Regions from separate parts of the Bacillus sp. GB_SG_008 genome, predicted to be linked through region 4. Evidence: riboswitches for the same ligand, from Rfam matches in the RefSeq annotation. Region 4 holds a riboswitch; each other region holds the start of a gene.
The links. A riboswitch is a leader RNA that binds a small molecule or an ion and turns the genes downstream of it on or off. The one in region 4 is predicted to bind lysine.

Region 1 (3,414 bases), on a different contig from region 4:
TTACTTGTTCTTTTATTTAGGAATCAATATACAATAAGAGAGTTGCTTATTATGAAAATCGAGTTTTTTATCCCGTAAAAGTCCGATTGGTTCAACTAGCCATCAGTGGGGGATGAAAAAAACCCTACTGATGGAAGTTTCACTTTATATTATTTTTTTAGCGATAAACCATAAACAATCGTTTCACTTGGTGTTGTAATTTTAAAGCCTGTGCTGTAATCTAGCGTCATTGTATTTCCGATATAATCTTTTGTGAAGTCATCGATTTGAATAACAAGCTGTTCGTCTTCAAATACGACATCTTTTGCATGATATTCATCGACAATTAAATCGATATTCACATAGACAGTACAAGTGTTGCCTATACTTCCTTTTACTCTAATAATTGTTTTACCTTCGTTTTGTAATTGTTGCAGTTTTTCTTTTGCTGTATTTGTAACACGAATATTCATGTAATCCCTTCCTTTTCTTAAATTCTCATTCTATTATGGCAAAAATATAATAAACCGGCTACTCGGACACATAAGAAAACCTATCAACTTTTGTTGATAGGTTGTTATTTTTAAAGCTCACATTTATCTAGTGGAATAACTTTTGTTTTCTTTGTAAATTTATAACCTAACCAAAGTATTAAGAAAAGAGGTAAACCAATATATGAAACGAGTACACCGTTCCAATCAATAGATTTTCCCATAAATGCACCGTAGTTTTGACCAAGAATAACGATTAAACATAATACAAATGCAAAGATTGGACCGAATGGGAACCATTTTGCTTTATAGGGTAAGTCATTTAAGTCTTTTCCTTGTGCAGTGTATGCTTTGCGGAAACGGTAGTGACTAATTGCAATTCCGATCCAAGCGATGAAGCCTGACATACCAGAAGCATTTAAGAGCCATACATAGACCACACCATCACCGAAGAAAGAAGCTAAGAAAGCAACACATCCAACTAATGATGTTGCAATCAATGCATTTACAGGTATACCACGACTATTTAGTTTTCCTAAAAATTTAGGTGCTTTACCTTGGTTTGCTAAATCCCAAAGCATACGTGCTGATGCATACATACCAGAGTTACCAGCAGACAGAACAGCTGTTAAAATAACGGCGTTCATTACTGATGCCGCAAAGGCAACACCTGCTTTCTCGAATACAAGTGTAAATGGACTTACTGTTACATCACTTGCTGCAAGGCTTTTGTCTGTATATGGAATGAGTAAACCAATTACAAGAATTGCTAAAATATAGAACAGTAGAATTCGCCAAAAGATGCTGCGAATTGCTTTTGGAATATTACGTTGTGGATCTTCAGTTTCACCAGCCGCAACCCCTAATAATTCTGTTCCTTGGAATGAGAATCCAGCTGCCATAAATACACCAATGATTGCCATGAAGCCACCGTTAAACGGTGCATCTGCAACTGTGAAGTTTTTGAAACCAACAGGATCTCCGCCCATAATACCGAAAATCATAAGAAAACCGACAATTAAAAAGGCGATAACAGTTACAACCTTAATAAGTGCAAACCAATATTCAGCTTCCCCAAACCCTTTTACAGACATATAATTTAAAAGAAACATAATAGCTAAACAAATAGCACTCCAAATAAGGGAAGGTGTATTTGGGAACCAAAACTTCATAATTAATGTAACTGCAGAGAGTTCAGCAGCAATCGTGATGGCCCAGTTATACCAGTAGTTCCAACCTAATGCAAATCCAAGAGCTGGATCGACAAATCTTGTTGCGTATGTGCTAAATGATCCAGCTACAGGCATGTACGATGCTAATTCTGCTAAACTTGTCATTAAAAAATATACCATAATACCAATTGCAGCATAGGCGACGAGAGCACCGCCAGGACCAGCTGAGTGGACAACACCACCGCTTGCTAGGAATAAACCTGTTCCAATTGTACCACCAAGTGAAATCATTGTAAGATGGCGGGATTTCAATCCGCGTTTTAGTTCGTTATTTGTTTGTGCAGATTGATTTGTAGACGTAGAGGTAACTTTTGTAGTTGCGCTGTTCATTTTCAACACTCCTTTTCTTGTAAGATAGGAAGGAGCGGGGGGAATTAAAAAAAACCGCCAAAGGACTTTAGCGGAGCATTTCAAAAATAGCCACCCCATCATACCTTCCGTTAAGATAGCGCCCCACGTTTACACGGTAACTTTGTAAACGTGACAGTTCTGTTCCTATTCGAAAACAGCCCCAGCATATACTTCCAGAGAAGAAGTATAAACTTCGGCAGCTTTTCCTTTCATTCGGAGTTATTGACGTTCTCTGCGTCTCGTCCGGATTACTAATAAAAGCCGCAACCTCTACCTCATCGGATTGATGAGGATTTTTTCTATTGCTATGATTTTTAATATATCGCAATTGTAATGAGTTTCTGAGAATATTGCAAGGATTTTTTTGTAGAAAAAAAGCGAAAAAGAATGGCTATTTTAGAAAAGCGCTTTCAAAATTCATCCCGGTCCTAAAAAATATGTAATAAGTAACCTCTTGATGAAAAAGGTTATACAATAGTTTCGCATTGTGTTTCAAAAAATCCTTTAAAATTTACAGAAAATTGAGACAAATAAATTTCGACAAAATATATTGTAGAAGAGGAGACTAAAAGAAAACAAGCTTCCCTTTATGGGGAAACTTGTTTTTGTTTGTTATATACAATTTTTTTGTTTGTCTGTTGTGATTGATTACGAGTCGTAATAATCAGTGCAATTGTAACGACAAGACCTGTCACAATATAAGCAAGAAAAATTACGCTTTGATTTACTTTAAAAGTTGTTAATAGCGTACGGATATTGGTGAAAATAATGAGTCCTCCGACAAGAACTCCAAGTAAATGAGAAGGAACAATTCGTACTAGCCACGCAGCAATTGGTGCTGCAATGATACCACCAAGCATAAGAGCAAACACCCAAAACCAACTGACTTGTTCCCATCCAAGAGAAATGAAAAATCCAAGTGTGGCAGCTAATGAAACAGGAAATTCACTCGTATCTACAGAACCGACAACTTTTCTTGCTTCATTACCGCGTGCAAGTAAAACAGGAGTAGTAATTGGGCCCCAACCGCCACCGCCTGTTGAATCTACAAAACCTGCAAAAAGGCCAAGTGGGATTAATTGCTTACCAGACAGGCGTTTATTATTTGTTTGAACAACTTGTTTTTGTAAAATAAATCTTAATAAGATATATACACCTAATACGAATAAAAATACTGAAATATATGGTTTAATTAAATTTCCTGGTAAGTTACTTAAAAAGCAAGCACCTACAAAAGCGCCAATTGCACCCGGTAATGTCAGTCTTGAAACGGTATATTTATCGACATTTCCAAAGCGGATATGTGAAATACCAGATGCGGCAGTTGTAACAACTTCGGCTAAATGAACAGATGCTGAAGC
Region 2 (3,414 bases), 270 kb from region 4:
TTTTGACAAAGAAGGAGTTGTTCACCTAAACAACTCCCACTTCAGCTAAGTAAGGACGCAGTCATACAAGTTCCTTTACACGTATGCGATCGTTCTCAATAATATTTTCATACGATTCTCTCTCCACAACAACTTGTGATTTTCCGTTTTTTGCAAACACAACTGCTGGGCGACGAATACGGTTATAATTATTTGCCATCGAATAACCATATGCCCCTGTACAAGAAATAGCTAAGAGATCACAAGAAACAACTTTTGGAAGCTCTACATCCCAAATGAGCATATCCCCACTTTCACAACATTTGCCTGCAATTGAAACAACCTCTTCAGCAGATTCATTTGCTCGATTTGCTAGTAATGCTTCATAACGGGCTCCATAAAGTGCTGGGCGAAGATTATCTGTCATACCTCCATCAACCGATACATATTTACGGATACCTGGAATATCTTTAATCGCTCCAACTGTATACAGCGTTGTTCCTGCATCCCCAACAATGCTACGGCCTGGTTCCACCCAAATTTCTGGAAGGGGGTATTCACATACTGTAAACTGCTCGCGTACCGCATCCGTCACAGCTTTCACATATTCACCAAGGGCAAGCGGTGTATCTCCCTCTGTATAGCGAATTCCAAAACCGCCTCCTACATTTAATACTGGAGCTACATAGTTCATTTCTTTTCTCACTGTTTCCAAGAAGTTGCGAAGCACTTCAATTGCACGAACAAATCCTGCCGTCTCAAAAATTTGCGATCCGATATGAGAATGAATTCCTAATACACGATAGTTTGATTTTTCTAATGCACTTTTTATCGCTTGTGATGCATGCCCTGTTGAAATACCAAAACCAAACTTAGAATCATCTTGACCTGTTGTAATATATTCATGTGTATGCGCTTCTACTCCCGGCGTCACGCGCAGCAAGATATTCACAACTTGCCCGTATTCTTTCGCTAAATCATGCAATACCTCTAGTTCAAAAAAATTATCTACAACAAAGCAGCCAATATTAGCTTCTAATGCCATTCTTATTTCTTCTTCTGTTTTATTATTACCATGAAAATGGATGCGCTCTGCTGGAAATCCCGCTTGCAACGCCGTATATAGTTCTCCGCTAGACACAACATCTAGCGACATATTTTCTTCGGCAGCTAACCTGCACATTTCCATGCACAAGAACGCTTTGCTTGCATATGCTACTTGATAAGAGAACCCACTTTCTCTAAAAGCACGATGAAATGCACGACATTTCTCACGAATTGCTGCTTCATCGTAAACATAAAGTGGTGTCCCATATGCTCTTGTAAGTTCAGTAGCATCGCATCCTCCAATTTCTAAGTGTCCTTGCTCATTAATGCGGCTTGTGCCGTGTAAATACATGTGAATTCCTCCCTTGTTTTCGCAAAACCCTCTATTACATTTCTTATTTATTACTATTATTCCTAATTTAGATAAACAAAAAACGCGCGGAACAATGTTCACACGCGTTTCTTATTAGAAGAATTTATGCCGAAAAAATAAACGTATTGTTATTTTCTCAAATAAGAAACCGCATCAAACATCTCCTAATAGCTCTCCATAAGCAAAATACTTATGACAGTACTACATTTATTCAATGCAGTCCCAATATATGAATGAAGTGGTCATTCATATATTTCGGCGATAACCCCTTTCAACCTATGATCATGAATACCACTTTATTTCCCATAGTTTACTTTTGATTACCGCGGCCTCTACCTTCGAGTGTAGATGAGGTAAGTCTATTTAATTTTCAAGCATCTTTTTGTTGCTATTAACAATATCAAATGACTAATTTATTTGTCAAACACTTTTTTCAAATCGGTTTACGGCAATTAATTTTCGTATCATCTGGTAAGCGCTTTACATCTATATTTTTCACAGTCCATTCACCACTATCATTTTCAAATGTAATCGTTACTTTTTCAAATGGCGGAAGCTTTCTCCCACCTGTTCCTGGCTCATATTTAATCATTTCGATAGATGTCCGAAACAAATATGTACCGCTGTACATTTTTTTTATACTAACAATTTTAGGGCACTCATACGGCTTTTGTTTTCCATAATGTTTTTGAATTGCTTCATTTATTCTCGGAAACAGCACGGAATAAAGTGCATCTTCTAGTAATAATGGCTCATGCTCAGCAGAGAAAGAAGCTGGATTTCCAAGTAAAATGAAACAACTTAATATAAAACAACATATTTTCTTCATAGTACTCCTCCATCTATCAATCAATGCCTTTATTTTATCCTTCTCTTCTTTTTCTATCCAATTGTTAGAAAATCATCCACAATTTCGCTATGTTTTTATATAATAGTACACATAGTAAAAAACATATAAATATGTAGCCTGTCATATACATAAAAGAGGCGGTTACTTGTAGGTAGTAGGAGGAGCCCGTTATGATACAACGTTTGTTTCCAAAAGTACGATTTGCTCTCGTGGCTGTCGTCTTATTGTGGATCAAAACATATATTGTATACAAATTAGCTTTTGATATGAAAATTGATAACGCTTTCGAACAAATTATGTTGTTCTTTAATCCATTAGCTTCATTATTATTATTTTTCGGTTTCGCTTTATTAGCAACAAAACATCGAAACCGAATCATTATCAGTATTAGTATCGTGCTATCCTTTATTTTATTTGGCAATGCTATGTTTTACGGATTTTACGATGATTTTGTAACATTCCCTGTATTATTTCAAACAAATAATATGGCTGATTTAGGGACAAGTATTAAAGAACTATTTACATATAAAACACTTCTTTTATTTGCTGATGTAATTATTTTAGCCATTTTATCTCGTAAATCCCCTAATTTTTGTGACACTACTCCTCTATCTCGGCAAGAGAAACGAACGTTTTTTAGTGGTGTAACAGCAGCATTAGCTTTGCAAATGGTTGTTTCAGTTATTTATAAACCACAACTTTTTTCACATTCATTTGATCGCCAAACGGTTGTGAAAAATCTTGGTTTGTATACTTATCATGTTTATGATATTGCACTGCAATCGAAATCTTCTGCTCAGCGTGTTTTTGCAAGCGGAGATAGCTTTTCTGAAATTGATAACTACGTAAAAACAAAGGATAGACAAGAAAACAAAGAGTTGTTCGGCGTGGCAAAAGGTAAAAATGTTATTTTAATTTCAATGGAGTCCACACAAAGTTTTGTCATCAATCAAAAAATAAATGGAAAAGAAATTACACCATTTTTAAATGACTTCATTAAAGACAGCTATTATTTCGATAACTTTTATCATCAAACTGGACAAGGGAAAACATCGGATGCCGAGTTTATTATTGAAAACTCCTTATACCCGCTTGATCGTGGCTCTGTTTTCTTTACACATGCTAATAATGAATATACAGCCACACCAGAGCAACTCAAAAAATA
Region 3 (3,414 bases), on a different contig from region 4:
AGGACTTAGCATGACAATTAGCATTTACTATTAAGCTCTAGTGTGGGTGCACAAGGTATTCGTAAAGGTCTTGAATCTATGACGCATGAAAAAATAACAAGATTAAATTTAATGTAAATCTATAAAGGTAAGTAAAAAACAGTTTCTACTTACCTTTATATTTTGTAAAAATAGTTACTAACACTACATTTTCTCATCACAAACTCTCTATCACTTTCATATATATATATTAACTTCTGATAGGGAGGTGGTGGTCACATGGCAACATTAAACGGCTTAGTAGAAGGTGACAAAATCCGCGTTTTCTCAGCAGGACGTGAAATCGATGGTCAAGGTGTTTTCCTTCGCTTCGAAGGAAACTTCCTAGTCTGGGTGGACAACCATGCTAATATAAATGTTACAAGTTTAGATACAATTAGCATTAGTAAAATTTCCTAATTACCTATAAAGAAAATATTCTAAATCCTTTTCACTAAAAGAAGATGAGTCTATATCAAAAGAGGTCATATAAAACCTTTTTGAATAGGCTCTTTTTTATAATACGTTTTACACTTTTTATATGACTAATGGTTAAATACAAAACATTAACCATAACAAATGGCTCTGTTCAGATTAGCGGACGCATAAGGTATTCGTAAGAATCTTGAATCTATGACACGTGAGAAAATAACAGTATTGAATGTAATGTAACTCTATAAAGGTGAGTAAAAAATAATTTCTACTCACCTCTATATTTTATAAAAATAGTTGCTAATACTACACTTCTCTCGCACACACTCTCTATCATTTTCATATATATATATTAACTTCTGATAGGGAGGTGGTGGTCACATGGCAACATTAAACGGCTTAGTAGAAGGCGACAAAATCCGCGTTTTTTCAGCTGGACGTGAAATTGACGGTCAAGGTGTTTTCATTCGCTTCGAAGGCAACTTCGTAGTCTGGGTGGATAGCAATGCTAATATAAACGTGACAAGCTTAGATACAATTAACATTCGTAAAGTTTCCTAATTGCTCATAAAGTGTTCTAACTCCTAGGACAAAAAAAGCAAAGTCTATTTCAAAAAGAGTTATTTAAACCCCTTTTTGAATAGACTCTTTTTTTATAATATTTTTTACACTTTTTATATGACTAATGGTTAGATTATAATCAACGTTAACCCAATATAACCATTCGTTTGTACACTCAATAAAGATCCCCTCTGTACGTGTCTCCCCATCAAATACTTCTATCTTATCTCCTAATGAAAAAAGAGGCGGCAATGCACTCTTTTCTGTTTTTTTACTTAAATTCTTACTTAAATTCTTTTGTGTATCATAGAGGAGTCTCATACATCGTTCTAAAGAAGCTGCGAGCTCTTCATTTTGCTTTTTTAACTTCTCTACTGCACTTGGCTCCTGGTGCCTATGAATTTCCTTCCCACATATAAAGCAGTTTCTCTTAAACCAGCTCTCCATTCACTATCCCTCTTTATCTCGCTATTTATGGACAGTAAAACTTCCACCAAATTTTTAAGGAAATAAAGTGAAACTTCCATCAGTGGGGGTTTTCTTCATCCCCCACTGATGGTTAGTTGAACCAATCGGGCTTTTACGGGCAGTTATCCCCACCTATCTTCTTTCCTTCTCTCTCAATCTTGAGGTGGGGGGCTTACTGCCCGCGAATAGCGGGATAAAGCTACCCGTAGTTCAACTAGCCGTCAGTAAGGGACGAAAAAAAACTTACTGATAGCATCTTTGCTTTATACCTCATTTCATATACATATTATATGATGCGAAGCCTTAAGTTGTTTCACTATCTTAAACATACCCTATTCTCACAATAATCTGATTATGTTTATTTGCATTGACGAATAAAAAGCCATTTGTTACCCTTGGTTATGTTAACTTTATACATAAATCCTCATTCGTATCTCGGTGAGGTAGAGGTTGCAATTATTAATAGTATGATTTAGGAGATGTGTGGCATCGCTGATCAAATCGGAAAGGAATAGTTGCCGAAGCAAGAAGCATCCACAGCGCTTTCTTGCTGGGCCTGCATTAAATAAGTGCAGGACTGTCACAGGCTTTTTGCTTGTGGAGAGCTATCGAGAGGTATGTCCGCGGGTTTCTTAATAAGATTGAAAAGCGCGTGAATATATACGCGTTTTTTTGTTTTGTTTGGAACTTCAAACACATACATATCTCCTCGCTTGACTTGGTTATACTAATTTTGGAGGTAGTTTCTATGCAGCAAAAAAAATGGGGCTTTTGGGTACTTACTGCATTTGTAGTTGGGAATATGGTTGGGGCAGGTATTTTTATGATTCCAAGTACATTAGCACAAACGGCCAGCCCTCTTGGTGTTACATTAGCTTGGTTAACAACAGGATTTGGCGTATTAATGCTAGCTCTTGTTTTCGGTAATTTAGCAATTCGTCGTCCTGATTTAACAACAGGTCCGCAAAGTCATGCTTACGCGCTCTTTTCTTCACAAAAAACAAAAAAAATGGCGGGTTTTAGCATCGTATGGGGCTACTGGGTTGCAAACTGGGCAAGCAACGTAGCCATCATTACATCATTTGCTGGCTATTTATCACTCTTTTTCCCAATTATGAAAGATACTCACGTATTGTTTTCAGTTGGAACTTTCAACATTGAAGTTGGAAAATTGATTACGTTCTCCATTTGCACCATTTTATTATGGGGTACCCATATGATTTTGGCAAATGGCGTAAATGGTGCCGGTAAATTAAACTTTTTAGCAACAGCAGCGAAAGTAACAGGATTCCTTCTCTTCATCATTGTTACATTATTTGCCTTCGAAGCTTCTAAACTTGGACAATGGTATACGCCAATCGTTGATAAAGAAGGCATTTCACACGGACTGCTATCGCAAATAAACTTAGCAGCCTTAACAACACTTTGGGCCTTCATTGGTGTCGAGTCGGCTGTATTATTATCAAACCGTGCTGTTTCACCAAAAACAGTAAAACGTGCAACTGTTACCGGCTTACTACTAACAGTTGGTATCTATTTAGGAATTACCATCTTAACAATGGGTGTTCTTCATATAGATAAACTACAAGCATCTGAACGACCATTAGCGGATGCATTAACTGCAGTAATGGGTCATAACGGCGGAAAATTAATGGCGTTGCTTGCACTTACTTCTCTATTTGGATCCATTCTTGGTTGGGTTTTATTAAGCTCAGAAGTACCGTATCAAGCAGCAAAAGAAGGATTCTTTCCATCCTTCTTCACAAAAACCAATAAAAAAGGAAGCCCGATTCATTCGCTTCGTTTAACAAATATTATGTCGCAAGTGTTCCTATTCTCAACACTATCCGGGTCAATTGCCCAGGCGTATACATTTGTTATTACCGTTTCAACACTTGCCTATTTAATCCCATATCTCGTTTCTCCAATCTTCCA
Region 4 (3,414 bases):
ATATCAAGATATAAATGACAATGGGTAAAGTTAACCTACGCATCAATCCATTAGTGGAAACTTATCTATTGCCATCTAATAACTTACACAAGCTTTCTTACCTTATCTAAAAATCAAGGCTGATCCTTTTTTATCCCGCATTAACGGGCAGTAAGACCCCCACATCAAGATTCAGAGAGAAGCGAGGAAGATAGGTAGGGGATAACTGCCCGTAAAAGCCCGATTGGTTCAACTAGCCATCAGTGGGAGATGAAAAAACTCTCCACTAATGGAAGTTTCACTTTATTACTTCACAATTGATGAAAAAAACGTTTTTTTAAGTAATAAAGTAAACATCGCAACAAATACAGCTAAAAACCTTTAATACATCCAGTCTTTCTTTACTAAAGGAGGCTTGAGTTTGAGAAAAAGAAAAAAGGAGAACACATGACTAATATGTGTTCTCCTTTATTTTAGGGATATTTTTGATGTAGGTCTTGATAACCTCTCCATCCCTTGCTTCATTTAATTTACTGATACGAGAGGCTCAATTTTTGCCATAAATGATTCATGAAGTGCTTCCACACTTTTTACTAAGTTAAGGCGACCAATAACAACAGATACTTTAATTTCAGATGTACTTACCATTTTAATATGAATATTTTCTTCTTGTAACGTTGAGAACATTTTAGCAGCTACACCTGGATTAGATACCATGCCCGATCCAACAATTGATACTTTCGCTAAATGGTTTTCATATTCTACAGATTCATAGTGCATAGTTTCGTGATTTTCTTCTAATACCGCTAGTGTTTCCTTTAAGTCATTTGAATGAATAGAGAAGGATAAATGTACAGTTCCTTCATTTGTAATACTTTGAATAATAATATCTACATTAATATGAGCGCTTGCTAATGTAGAGAAGATTGTGGAAAGACCATCTGGTTGTAAACCTTTAATTGTTACGCGTGTAATATTGTCTTCAAATGCAATGCCTTTTACGATTGATTGTTGTTCCATGTTACATTCTCCCCTTACGATTGTTCCGTTTTCTCGTTCCATACTTGAGCGAACTTCTAATATAACGTTATGATTTTTCGCGAATTCTACTGCTCTTGGATGAAGCACACCAGCACCTAGGTTTGCGAGTTCTAGCATTTCATCATAGGAAATTTCATCTAATTTGTAAGCGTCTTTTACAACGCGTGGATCAGTTGTGTAAACACCTGTTACATCCGTATAAATATCACATTTTTTTGCTTGTAATGCTGCAGCTAATGCGACTGCAGTTGTATCAGACCCGCCGCGGCCGAGCGTCGTAATTTCTTGTTCTGCACTTAATCCTTGGAAACCAGCTACAACGACAATTGATCCTTTTTGTAAATGAGATTGAATACGATCTGTATCAATGTCGGTAATTCTTGCGCTGCCGTGTACAGATTCGGTTGTAATACCTGCTTGCCAGCCTGTTAGTGAAATTGCAGCATAACCTTTCGCTTGCAGAGCCATTGTTAATAAAGAAATTGAAATTTGTTCACCTGTTGTAAGTAGCATGTCCATTTCTCGTTTACTAGGTTGATCTGTGATGCCAGCAGCTAAAGATACTAATTCATCTGTATTATGTCCCATCGCGGAAACGACCGCTACAATTCCATGTCCTCTTTCATATTCTTCAATGACTAAATCCGCAACATGTTGAATACGTTCGATACTTCCAACGGATGTACCTCCAAATTTTTGAACAATAATTTCCATCATGAGAGCCCACTTTCAATTTAATATTGGTTAATAAATTAGGAAGAATGTTGTTAAACATAAGATGGGAAATATAGATCCCTTTCATTCCTGTAAGTTACCGAAAGCAAATAAAAAAACACCATCTCAAATAGGTGAGGATGGTGCTGTTACAGGAAAAAGGAAACAGAAAACGGAGCTAATAAAAAAACCGCCAAAAAAGAAGACGATCATAAAGAAACATGATCTCTCTTTTTTGTAGATAGCTCTTCATATATACACCGCTGTATATATGACAGTTCTGTTTCTATTCGAAAACAGCCCCAATTCATATGCTCAGAGAAACATATAAATTTCGGCAACTTTTCCTTTCTTCTAAGCTCATGGACAATCTCTGTGTCTCCTTTAGAATACTCATAAAAGTTGCAACCTCTATCTCACGTCGTTCGGCGAGAGTGATTGGTTGTATGAAGTTGTTGGTAACATTTGTTCCATAGTAATCAAAATGGTGAGAGAAATCAAGTGGGTTATAAAAATTCAGAAAATTAAATCTATTATAATATGAAATGAAAATGATATAAAATATGTTTAAAAGAAGAAGTTATAACAATATTTTGAAAATATATTAATTATATTATACGGATGGAGCAGTGTGGATGAAAAAACAAAAACCTATTTATGTGCAAACTGAAATAGAAACAACAATGAATGAACTTTGGAAATATACACAAGATCCAAAGATACATACAGAATGGGATGCGCGGTTTACAGAAATATCGTATTTAGAGAGAAAGGAAGGCGAACCGCAGCGTTTTTTATATAAAACAAAAATTGGTTTTGGACTTGAAATTGCTGGAGAAGGAGAATCAATAGGAGAACTACAAAAAGAAGATGGGGGACGAATCTCTTCACTGAACTTTTGGACAGACAGTAAGCTTTCGTTGATTACGGTAGGAAGAGGCTATTGGAAGTATACACCGAATGGGAACAAGATTCGCTTTGAAACGCAGTATGATTATGAAACAAGGTTTGGAAATATAGGGGGATTTATAGATTCATACATATTTCGTCCGTTATTAGGATGGGCAACTGCATGGAGTTTTGATGCTTTAAAACTGTGGTTAGAAAAAGGATTTCATCCACGTTTATTATTGAAAAGAGCTGTTACGTACTATTTTGTTTGCTTTTTACTTTCTTTTGTGTGGATTTATCAAGGACTTATTCCGAAAGTTTTATATACTCACCCGGAAGAGGTACGAATGCTTTCTAGTCTTATTGGTGCAACTGATAATGTTGCATGGATTATTAAAATGATTGGCTTTTTGGAAATCGTGTTTGGAATCGCATGGTTGATACCTTTCCAAAAGAAGAAATTGTTTTTCATTCATATTATTATACTATTGGCATTGACAGCTGCAGCAGGATTCACAAATATTGATAGTTTTATACAACCTTTTAATCCAATTACTTTAAACATCATGCTAATTGGATTCTCAATAATCGGTTATGTAAATAGTAATAATTTACCGCAAGCAAAACATTGTAAAAGAAGCAGAAAGGGGTGAGAATTTGTCTTCCATTTACGAAACATTATTAGGAGAATCCTATCATCAGTTACATCCAAAATTACAGAAACGTTATGCAATTACAGAAAAATATAGTTTTGTAGGAGAAGGAAGGATGGATGAAATTACAGAAGGC

Region 1: it holds a riboswitch for lysine, as region 4 does, so the genes downstream of both, ACTDJC_RS15860 (amino acid permease) here and ACTDJC_RS07995 (aspartate kinase) in region 4, are expected to answer to the same signal.
Region 2: it holds a riboswitch for lysine, as region 4 does, so the genes downstream of both, lysA (diaminopimelate decarboxylase) here and ACTDJC_RS07995 (aspartate kinase) in region 4, are expected to answer to the same signal.
Region 3: it holds a riboswitch for lysine, as region 4 does, so the genes downstream of both, ACTDJC_RS20245 (amino acid permease) here and ACTDJC_RS07995 (aspartate kinase) in region 4, are expected to answer to the same signal.

The regions. Positions count from the first base shown of each region.
Region 1 covers NZ_JBPZSK010000005.1:413,106-416,519, forward strand. The annotation lists gene ACTDJC_RS15855 (iron-sulfur cluster biosynthesis family protein) at 150-452, opposite strand; gene ACTDJC_RS15860 (amino acid permease) at 563-2,032, opposite strand; lysine riboswitch at 2,141-2,334, opposite strand; gene ACTDJC_RS15865 (sulfite exporter TauE/SafE family protein) at 2,641-3,414, opposite strand, start outside.
Region 2 covers NZ_JBPZSK010000003.1:324,442-327,855, forward strand. The annotation lists gene lysA (diaminopimelate decarboxylase) at 62-1,378, opposite strand; lysine riboswitch at 1,560-1,742, opposite strand; gene ACTDJC_RS09405 (DUF3888 domain-containing protein) at 1,833-2,228, opposite strand; gene ACTDJC_RS09410 (LTA synthase family protein) at 2,420-3,414, shown strand, end outside.
Region 3 covers NZ_JBPZSK010000011.1:20,967-24,380, forward strand. The annotation lists gene ACTDJC_RS20230 (hypothetical protein) at 259-438, shown strand; gene ACTDJC_RS20235 (hypothetical protein) at 832-1,011, shown strand; gene ACTDJC_RS20240 (hypothetical protein) at 1,075-1,458, opposite strand; lysine riboswitch at 1,916-2,095, shown strand; gene ACTDJC_RS20245 (amino acid permease) at 2,228-3,414, shown strand, end outside.
Region 4 covers NZ_JBPZSK010000003.1:52,002-55,415, reverse strand. The annotation lists gene ACTDJC_RS07995 (aspartate kinase) at 505-1,734, opposite strand; lysine riboswitch at 1,969-2,156, opposite strand; gene ACTDJC_RS07990 (DoxX-like family protein) at 2,370-3,278, shown strand; gene ACTDJC_RS07985 (DUF4166 domain-containing protein) at 3,283-3,414, shown strand, end outside.